DNA from 2 places in the Micrococcus flavus genome. Region 1 is predicted to be linked to the other one. Evidence: riboswitches for the same ligand, from Rfam matches in the RefSeq annotation. Region 1 holds a riboswitch; the other holds the start of a gene.
The links. Region 1 has a riboswitch for thiamine pyrophosphate ahead of thiC (phosphomethylpyrimidine synthase ThiC). Riboswitches for the same ligand answer to the same signal wherever they lie in the genome.
Positions count from the first base shown of each region.

Region 1 (4,710 bases):
GATCGGCTGGTCCGCGAGCAGCTCCTCGGCCTCGTCCGCGTAGTACCCGAAGATCTGGGCGCCGTAGCGCACCTCGCCGACTGCAGCGCCGAGGGACTTGCCCATCTCCATGGTGATCAGCGCGGCGATGTCCTTGGAGCGCTCGGCCAGCAGCTCGGAGATCCGCTTCACGACGGCGGCGCGCTCGGCCACCGACTTCTGGGACCACTGCTCGTAGGCGGCCTGCGACGCGTCGAGGGCGTCGGCGATCTGCTGATCCGTGGCGTTGTCGAAGGACTTCAGCAGCTCCCCGGTGGCCGGGTTGATCGTGCGGTAGCCCTGAGAGGCGGAGGTGGTGGTCATCAGTCGTCACCCTTTCGTGTGGACGTCCTGCGTTGAGCTCCCCATCCTGCCGGAGGCCCCCGTTCACTCCCAGATCCCGGACGCCCCTCTTCGCCACGAGCCGAGAAGGTGGGTGTCCACGATCCCGGCGGCCTCCATCAGGGCGAAGCACGTGGTCGGTCCCACGAAGCGGCAGCCGTGCGCCTTCAGCGCCCTCGCGAGCGCGCGCGACTCGTCCGAGGCCGAGGGGACCTGCGCCACCGTCTCCGGCCGGGGGGTCGCGGCAGGCTGGTGAGCCCAGACCAGCCCCGGCAGGCCGGTGGCCGGCCGGTCGCCGTCGCCGTGCCAGGCGGGGCCCGCGCCGGGGGAGCCCGGGTGCAGCGGGGCGAACCGCTCGCCGCGCATCTCGACGACGGCTTGTGCGTTCGCGACCGCGGCCTCGATCTTGCGCCGGTTCCGGATGATGCCGGGGTCCGCCAGCAGCGCCTCGACCTCCGCGTCCCCGAACGCCGCGACGGCGTCCGGGTCGAAGCCCGCGAACACCTCCCGGAACCGCGGCCGCTTGGCCAGGACGGTCCGCCAGCTCAGGCCCGACTGGAACGCCTCGAGCACGAGGCGCTCGAACAGGCCCTGGTCGTCCATGACGGGCAGGCCCCACTCCGTGTCGTAGTACTCCCGCAGCAGCGGATCCCGTGCCGCCCACGGCGGGCGGGCTCGCCCGTCCTCGCCCACGACGACGCCACTCGGCGGCGCCTGTCGCCCGCCCACCGGTGGATCCTCGGCGAGGGTGGAGACGGGGGTGGGGAGGCCGTCGTCGGCGTGGTGCGCGCTCATGCACCGAGCCTAGGAGCGGCCCCGGACATCCGGAGCCGGAACGCGACGCCCGGGGACGCCACGCCGTCTGCGGACACCTGTGCAGGAGGCACGGCCGGACCTCGTCACTCGAGCCGCCCGGCCCGCAGCGGCACGTGCGGCGAAGGAGGAGATGCTGGGGACGACCGCGGTCGGGGCGACGCCATCCGGGAGCACGCCCAGGGCAGGCCGGCCAGCGAAGCGGCACGGACCGCTCAGTCCCTCGCGAGCACCGCGTCCCCCTCAGGCCGGCGCAGGCTCGGCTCCGGCAGGTACACGGACCCGCCCGCGGCCCGGAACTCCGCGGACTTGGCGGCCATGCCAGCCTCGGCGATCCGCGCCTGCTCGGACGCGCCGCCGAACTCGCTGCGGATGTCCTGGCTGATGCGCATGGAGCAGAACTTCGGACCGCACATCGAGCAGAAGTGGGCGGTCTTGGCGGGCTCGGCCGGCAGCGTCTCGTCGTGGTACTCCTCGGCGAGCTGGGGGTCCAGGCCGAGGCCGAACTGGTCGCGCCAGCGGAACTCGAAGCGCGCCTTGGACAGCGCGTCGTCGCGGTCGCGGGCGCCGGGGTGGCCCTTGGCGACGTCGGCGGCGTGCGCGGCGATCTTGTAGGTGATCACGCCCGTCTTCACGTCGTCCCGGTTCGGCAGGCCCAGATGCTCCTTGGGCGTGACGTAGCAGAGCATCGCGGTGCCGTAGCGGGCGATCTCGGTGGCGCCGATGGCCGAGGTGATGTGGTCGTACGCCGGGGCGATGTCCGTGACGAGGGGGCCGAGCGTGTAGAACGGGGCACCCTTGCACAGCTCCTGCTGGCGCTCCACGTTCTCCCGCACCAGGTGCAGCGGGATGTGGCCGGGGCCCTCCACCATCACCTGGACGTCGTACGCCCACGCCCGCTCCGTCAGCTCGGCGAGGGTGTCCAGCTCGGCGAACTGGGCGGCGTCGTTGGCGTCCGCCACGGAGCCCGGGCGGAGCCCGTCGCCGAGGGAGAACGCCACGTCGTAGCGCGCGAAGATCTCGCAGAGCTCGTCGTAGTGCTCGTAGAGGAAGTTCTCCTGATGGTGCCCCAGGCACCAGCCGGCCATGATCGAGCCGCCGCGGGAGACGATGCCCGTCACGCGGTCGGCGGAGAGGGGGACGTGGCGCAGCAGCACGCCCGCGTGGACCGTCATGTAGTCCACGCCCTGCTCGCACTGCTCGATCACGGTGTCCCGGAAGACCTCCCAGGTCAGCGCCTGGTGGTCGCCGCCGACCTTCTCCAGGGCCTGGTAGATGGGCACGGTGCCGATCGGCACGGGGGAGTTGCGCAGGATCCACTCACGGGTGGTGTGGATGTCGTCGCCCGTCGAGAGGTCCATGACGGTGTCCGCGCCCCACCGGGTGGCCCACTCCAGCTTGGCCACCTCCTCGGCGATCGAGCTCGTCACCGCCGAGTTGCCGATGTTCGCGTTGACCTTCACGGCGAACGCCCGGCCGATGATCATCGGCTCCGCCTCGGGGTGGTTCACGTTCGCGGGGATGATGGCGCGCCCGGCGGCCACCTCCGAGCGGACCAGCTCCACGTCCACGCCCTCGCGCAGCGCCACGAAGCGCATCTCCGGCGTGATCTCGCCGCGGCGGGCGTAGTGCATCTGGGTCACGCGCGCGCCGTCCGCGGCGCGCAGCGGAGCGCGCCGCTCGCCCCGCCAGTCCTGCGTGGACGCGCCGCGGCGCACGGCCGAGCGGCCGTCGTCGAGCAGGTCGCGCTCGCGGCCCTCGTACTCCTCGACGTCGCCGCGCGCCCGGATCCAGTCCGCGCGCAGCGGCGGCAGGCCGCGGGTGGGGTCGGCCCCCGGCCCCATGGTCCGGTACACGCGGAACGGCTCGTTGGGCGACCCGTCCGGGGAGGCGTCCTGGTGCACCTCGGTCACCGGCACCCGGATGCCGTGCTCGGCGTCCTCGAGCCAGGCGAGGCGGTGGGTCGGGTAGTTCTCCTCCCGGGGGGCGGGCGCCTCCGCGACGGGGACGGCAGGGGTGTGCTCAGGCAGGGACATGTGTCCGCGCTCCTTCTTCCTTCGCCGGCATGACCCGGACAGGTTCGGACGGTGTCGGACGGCGTCGGTCCGGTCTCAGCCCCTTCGCCAGGGGCCCCCGTGGGATGTCCCGGACGCTAGCCCACCCGCCCCGGCCGTGTCGAGCGGTCCCCGTGCACCCTCACCCCTCCGGCCCCGCGGCCCGGGCGCGCCCCGTCGTTCCGGCCGCGCGGCCGAGGTGGCACGCTGGGCGCATGAGCCCCGTGACGCCCCTCCGTCCCCCCGCCCGCGTCCTCGCCGTCGCCGGGTCCGACTCCGGCGGCGGCGCCGGCATCCAGGCGGACCTGGCCACGATCGGCGCCTGGGGCGGCTACGGCATGACCGCCGTCACCGCCGTGACCGCGCAGAACACGCAGGGTGTGCAGGCGGTGCACGTGCTGCCCGCCGACGTCGTCACCGCGCAGCTCGAGGCCGTCGGGGCGGACATCGGCGTCGACGCCGTCACGATCGGCATGCTCGGCTCCGTCCCGGTGATGCACGCCGTCGCGGACTGGCTCGAGGCCGCCCGGCCGCCGCGCGTCGTGCTGGACCCGGTCATGGTGGCCTCGAGCGGCGACCGCCTCACGGACGCCGCCGGCGAGGACGCTGAGGCGGCGTGGGCCCGCCTGCTGTCCCTCGCGGACCTGGTGACGCCCAACGTGCCGGAGCTCGCGGCGCTGACGGGGCGGACCCTGGACGAGGAGGACGATCCGGCGCGGGCGCTGGCCGCCGCCGTGGCCGCCGCACGCGGCCTGGTCGCCGCGGACGGCCCGGTCGGGCGCGGTGGGACCGTCCTCGTGAAGGGCGGCCACCTGCCTGCGGACGCCGAGGGATGCCTGACGGACGTGCTCGTGGGGCCGCAGGGGGAGACGGCGGTGACGGCGCCGCGCGTCGGGACGCGGGCCACCCACGGCACGGGGTGCACGCTCTCCTCCGCGCTCGCGGTGCTCGCGGCCGGGGGCCGGTCCTGGGAGGAGGCCCTGCGCGCCGCCCGTCCGTGGCTGACGCGGGCCCTGCGGGGCGCCGACGGCCTCGGGGTCGGGGACCGGTCCCGGCCGACCTGGCACGGTCCGCTCGACTGGCGGGTGCCCACGGACGACGACGGCCGGCGCGCCTGAGGCGTGCCGGCCGTGGTGCTGTCTCCAGCGGTGGTGCCCCCGGCAGGATTCGAACCTGCGGCCTTCTGCTCCGGAGGCAGACGCTCTATCCCCTGAGCTACGGAGGCGGGGATCCGACGGGGGTGGAGCCCCGGCGGACTCGACGACTCTACACCATCGGCGGCGGCACCGGCCCGCCCCGGTCAGGGGCGGGGCAGGCCCGCGCGCAGCGCCCGGGCGGCCGCCGCGGGGTCGGCGGCCGCGGTGACTGCGCGCACCACCACGATCCGCTCGGCGCCCGCCTCCCGGACCCGGGGCAGGCGCTCGGCGTCGATCCCGCCGATCGCGAACCACGTCCGGCCGGCCGCCGGCGCCCCCGGGGCGGT
Region 1 covers NZ_JACHMC010000001.1:1,528,030-1,532,739, reverse strand. Annotated here, with positions in the region: gene BJ976_RS07105 (NAD-dependent succinate-semialdehyde dehydrogenase) at 1-342, opposite strand, end outside; gene BJ976_RS07100 (DNA-3-methyladenine glycosylase I) at 406-1,155, opposite strand; gene thiC (phosphomethylpyrimidine synthase ThiC) at 1,389-3,209, opposite strand; TPP riboswitch at 3,207-3,320, opposite strand; gene thiD (bifunctional hydroxymethylpyrimidine kinase/phosphomethylpyrimidine kinase) at 3,443-4,345, shown strand; tRNA gene BJ976_RS07085 (tRNA-Arg) at 4,377-4,452, opposite strand; partial or broken gene BJ976_RS07080 (thiamine phosphate synthase) at 4,528-4,710, opposite strand, start outside.

Region 2 (4,710 bases), 1.3 Mb from region 1:
CGACCCCGCGCAGGCGCAAGGCGGCGCCGGGGCGGGGCGCGTCGTCGTCGTGGTGGGCGGTGCGGTGCCCCGGGGTGGTCGGCTCCATCAGATCCCTCCCGATCCGGCCTCGCGCGGGCGCAGCCGCTCACAGGCCAGCATGACGCCGGCGCTGAGCACGGCCAGCACCGTGGCGGCGGCCAGCGCCATGCCGTAGTTGTCCGCGCCGGGCCGGCCCAGCAGGCGCGCGATGAGCACGGGCAGCGTGGGCCGGTCCGCGGCGGCCAGGAAGCTCGTGGCGCCGAACTCCCCGAGGGACACGGCGAACGCGAACCCGGCCGCCAGGCCCACCCCGCGCAGCAGGAACGGCCCGTCCACCGTGGCCAGCACGCGCGCCGGACCCGCGCCGAGGGTGCGGGCGGCCTCCCGCAGGCGCGGGTCCACCGCGGCGAGCACGGGCACGAGCGCGCGCACCGCCAGCGGCACGGCCACCACGGCCTGGGCGATCGGCACGAGCGCCCCGGAGGCCGCGAGCTCGGGGGCCTGCACGCGCAGGGACACCACGAACCCGAAGCCCACCGTCACCGCGGACACGCCCAGCGGCAGCAGCAGCGCCCCGTCCAGGGCGCGCTGGACGGCGCGGGCCGCGCGCGAGCGGAACGGGCGGGTGAGCAGCAGGGCCAGGGGCACGGACACGAGGAGCGTGACCACGGTGGCGTCCAGGGCCGTGCGCGCGGACTGCTCCAGGGCCTCGAGCGGGGTGACGCCGCCGGCGAACCCGGTGCCCGGGCTCGTGGCCAGCAGCGTGTAGTTGCGCAGCCCCCAGCCCTCCGGGGACCGGAAGGAGCGGATCACGAGCGCCGCCAGTGGGGCGAGGACCAGCGCGCCGGTGAGCGCGGTGGCGGCCGCCGGGAGCGCATCGGTGCGGGTCAGGGGCCGCAGCGGGGCGGTGCCGAGCCGCAGCGCCCGGCGCGCGCGGGCCGCCGTCACCCCGGACAGCGCCACCGCCGCCAGCACCACGGCCAGCTGGAGGATGGAGAACACGGCGGCGGTGCGCAGGTCCAGGTACACCGCGGTCTGCACCCAGATCTCGGACTCGAGCGTGCCGTACCCGGGCCGGCCGAGGGTCTGCACGATCCCGAACGCCGACGCGCAGAACAGGAACACCAGCGCCGCCGCGCCCGCGAGCGCCGGCCCCAGCTGCGGCAGGGTGACGGTCAGGAAGGCCCGGGTGGGCGAGGCGCCCAGCGTCCGGGCGGCCTCCGCCTGGCGGGGGTCCAGCGCGGCCCACAGGGCGCCCACCTGGCGGACCACCACGGAGACGTTGAAGAACACCATGGCCAGCACGACGGCGGCGGTGGTCTGGTCCAGCCCCGTCCAGCCGAAGGGTCCACCCGGGGCGAGCAGGGCCCGGAACGCCACGCCCACCACCACGGTGGGCAGCACGAAGGGGACGAGCACCACGGCCCGCAGCAGCGTCCGGCCGGGGAAGGCGCGGCGGTGCAGCACGAACGCGGCGGGCAGGCCGAGCGCCACGGAGGCCGCGGTGCCGGCGGCGGCCATCCCGAGGGTCTGGCCGAGGATCCGCCACGTCCGCTCCCGACCCAGGACCTCCGCGAACGCGCTCAGGTCCAGCGCGCCCGTGGGGTCCCCGGCGACGTCCACGCCCGCCACCCCGCGCCACAGCATCGCGGCCACGGGCCACGCGAAGAACACCAGCAGGAACGCCACGGGCACGACGCCGGCCGCCAGCCATCCGGCGCCCGCGCCGGTCCCGGCGGGGCGTCGGCGGGGCGGGCGGGCCGGCGTCGTGAGGGCGGCGAGGGGCATCAGGAGCCCTGGACCTCCTCGGCGAGGGCGGTCCACTCCTTCAGGAGGTCCTCGCGGCGCTCGTCGAACGCCGCCGGGTCCGGGGTGATGGGGTCCTCGACCAGCGGGGCGTTCTGCTCCCACTCGGCGGGCAGGGCGACCGCGTCGTCCACGGGGTACATGTACATGTTCTCCGGGATCGCGGCCTGCACGTCCTCGGTGAGCATGAACTCCACGAACGCCTGCGCGCCCTCGGGGTTCTTCGCCCCGGCCAGGACGCCGGCGTACTCCACCTGCGGGGTGCAGGAGTCCTCGAGGACCGCCGTCTCCGGGGCGAACGCGGGGGAGGAGGAGTAGGACAGCACGATCGGGAACTCGCCCTTCCCCTCGCCGCCGGAGAAGTCCACGGCGTAGGCGTCCGACCAGGACGCGTCCACCTTCGCCCCGCCCTCGAGCAGGTCCCGCCACCAGCCCTGCCAGCCGTCCTCGCCGTACTCGGCGGTGGTGGCGGCCAGCAGCGCCAGGCCGGGGGAGGAGGTGACGGGGGAGGTCACGGCGGTGAGCTCCGCGTACTGCGGCTCGCGCAGCTGGTCGAGGTCCGTGGGCTCGGCCACGCCGTTCTCCTCGAACCAGGCCGGATCCGTGTTGAAGCAGACCTGACCGCGGTCCACGGGGGTCATCGCGTCCCCCACCACGAGCTCCTGCGCCGAGGCCGGCAGGTCCGCGGGGGTGAAGGGGGCCACGGCCTCCTGGCCCACGAGGCGGTGCGCGGAGTGGTCCTCCACGCCGTACACGCCGTCCGCCACGGGGGCGTCCTTCGAGAGGAGCACCTGGTTCACGACGGCGCCGGCGTCCCCCGGCGCGGTGGTCACCAGGGTGTAGCCGGACTCCTGCTCGAAGCGGGCGATCAGATCGTCGGGGAGGGCGAACGAGTCGTGGGTGAGGATCGTGACGGTGCCCTTGTCCTGGGCGGGGGCGGACGAGCCGGAGCCGGAGCCGGACGCGGCGCCCGCCGCGGGCGACGAGCCCGCGCCGCCGGACGGGGCGGAGCCGCCGGACGGGGCGGAGACGGAGCAGCCGGTGAGGGCGAGCGCGGCCAGGGACAGCGCGGCGAGGCCGGCGCGGATGCGGACGGGACGGGACATGCGGTTTCCTCCTGCGATGCGGGAGGGGCCGGGGTGTCTCCGCGGCGGCGGCGCCGGGGCGCCACCGGCTCGGGGCCCCCGGGAGGAGGTCTCGACTTCCTTCGCCGGTGCTAGCCGGAGCAGGTTCGAGGGTCTGCGGCGGACCGCACTCTCAGCGCCGTGGCGGCGCTCCCCTGTCGATGTGTGTGCTGGGAGCCTATCGCGTCCCGGGCCGGGCCGTAGACTCCTGCGCGTGAGCGCCTCCGCATCCTCCGCCGACGCCGGTCCCTCCTCCTCCGGGGGCGTCTCCGCCCCCGTCTCCGACTGGGACATCCGCCGGCCCCACCGCATGTGGCCGCGCATGCTGGTCATCGTGCTGACCCTGGCCGGCCTCGTGGTGGTGGTGCAGTTCGTCCAGGGGATCTCCCAGATCGTCGCGCCCGTGTTTCTGGGCCTGAACCTCGTGATCGTCGCGTACCCGCTGCAGTCGTGGCTGATCCGCCGCGGCGTGCACCCCGTGCTCGGCGCCGCCGCCACGGTGCTGCTGGTGTGCTCGGTGCTGGCCGTCGTCGTCGGGATGCTGCTGTGGTCAGCGCTGGAGCTGATCACCGCGCTGCCGGAGTACGCGGCCCAGTTCGAGCGGATCGTGCAGGACGTGGTCGCCTGGCTGGGGACCATGGGCGTCACCCCGGACATGGTCAACTCGCGCCTGGCGCAGATCGACCTGCAGGCCGTCTCCGGGGCCGCGGTCACCGCCCTCACCACGATCGCCACCAACATCTACGCCGTGGTGGGCCTGCTGGCCACCGTGATCATGGGCATGTTCTTCCTCGCCATGGACTCCATGGCCGTGGAGCGCCGCGTGGACCTGCTCAACACCGCCCGCCACGAGCTCGGCCGCGCGCTGCGGGACTTCGCGCACGGCGTGCGCCGGTACTGGATCGTCACCACCGTCTTCGGCCTGATCGTCGCGGTCCTGGACGTGGTGGCGCTCATGGCCATCGGCGTGCCCATGGTGCTCGTGTGGGGGGTCCTGAGCTTCCTGACCAACTACATCCCGAACATCGGCTTCGTGATCGGCCTGATCCCCCCGGCCCTGCTGGGGCTCATGGAGGGCGGCTGGGGCGCATTCCTGGGGGTGGTGGTCAGCTACTCCGTGCTGAACTTCGTGCTCCAGTCCATCATCCAGCCGAAGGTCGCCGGGGACGCGGTGGGCGTGGTCCCCACCGTCAGCTTCCTGTCCCTGCTGTTCTGGGCGTGGGTGCTGGGCCCGCTCGGGGCCATCCTCGCCCTGCCCTGCACGCTGCTGGTGAAGGCGGTCCTGATCGACGCCGACCCCGGCTCCCGGTGGGTCAACTCGCTGATCGCCTCGGACCTGAAGGGCATGGAGATCCGCCAGTCCTCCCTGCTGGCGCTGCTGCGCCGCCCGAAGGACGTGGTGGGATCCCACGCCGCCGGCGAGGACGCCGACGCCGGCTCCGTGTCCCTGGACACCGCCGCACAGGAGCGCGTGCGCCTGGCCGCCCGGGAGGCCGAGCGGGAGGGCGGTCCGTCCTCGCCGCTGATGTCCCCCCGTGTGGACGGGGTCAGGCCGCCGGAGCCGGAGCGGGGGACGCCGGGCGCGGCTGGGACAGCAGCAGGTCGCTGAACGCGCCGAGCAGGCGCAGCACGGGCGGCTGGGGGAACGGCACCTGCTCCAGTCCCGGGTGCAGGCGGGCGGCCTCGGCCGCGGCGCGGGCGTCCGTCTCCGGGTCCGCAAAGGCCGGGCGCAGCACGTGGGCGGCGCCCAGCCGCACCG
Region 2 covers NZ_JACHMC010000001.1:270,792-275,501, forward strand. Annotated here, with positions in the region: gene BJ976_RS01345 (ABC transporter ATP-binding protein) at 1-88, opposite strand, end outside; gene BJ976_RS01350 (ABC transporter permease) at 88-1,809, opposite strand; gene BJ976_RS01355 (thiamine ABC transporter substrate-binding protein) at 1,809-2,933, opposite strand; TPP riboswitch at 3,013-3,118, opposite strand; gene BJ976_RS01360 (AI-2E family transporter) at 3,166-4,560, shown strand; gene BJ976_RS01365 (agmatine deiminase family protein) at 4,499-4,710, opposite strand, start outside.
Region 2: it holds a riboswitch for thiamine pyrophosphate, as region 1 does, so the genes downstream of both, BJ976_RS01355 (thiamine ABC transporter substrate-binding protein) here and thiC (phosphomethylpyrimidine synthase ThiC) in region 1, are expected to answer to the same signal.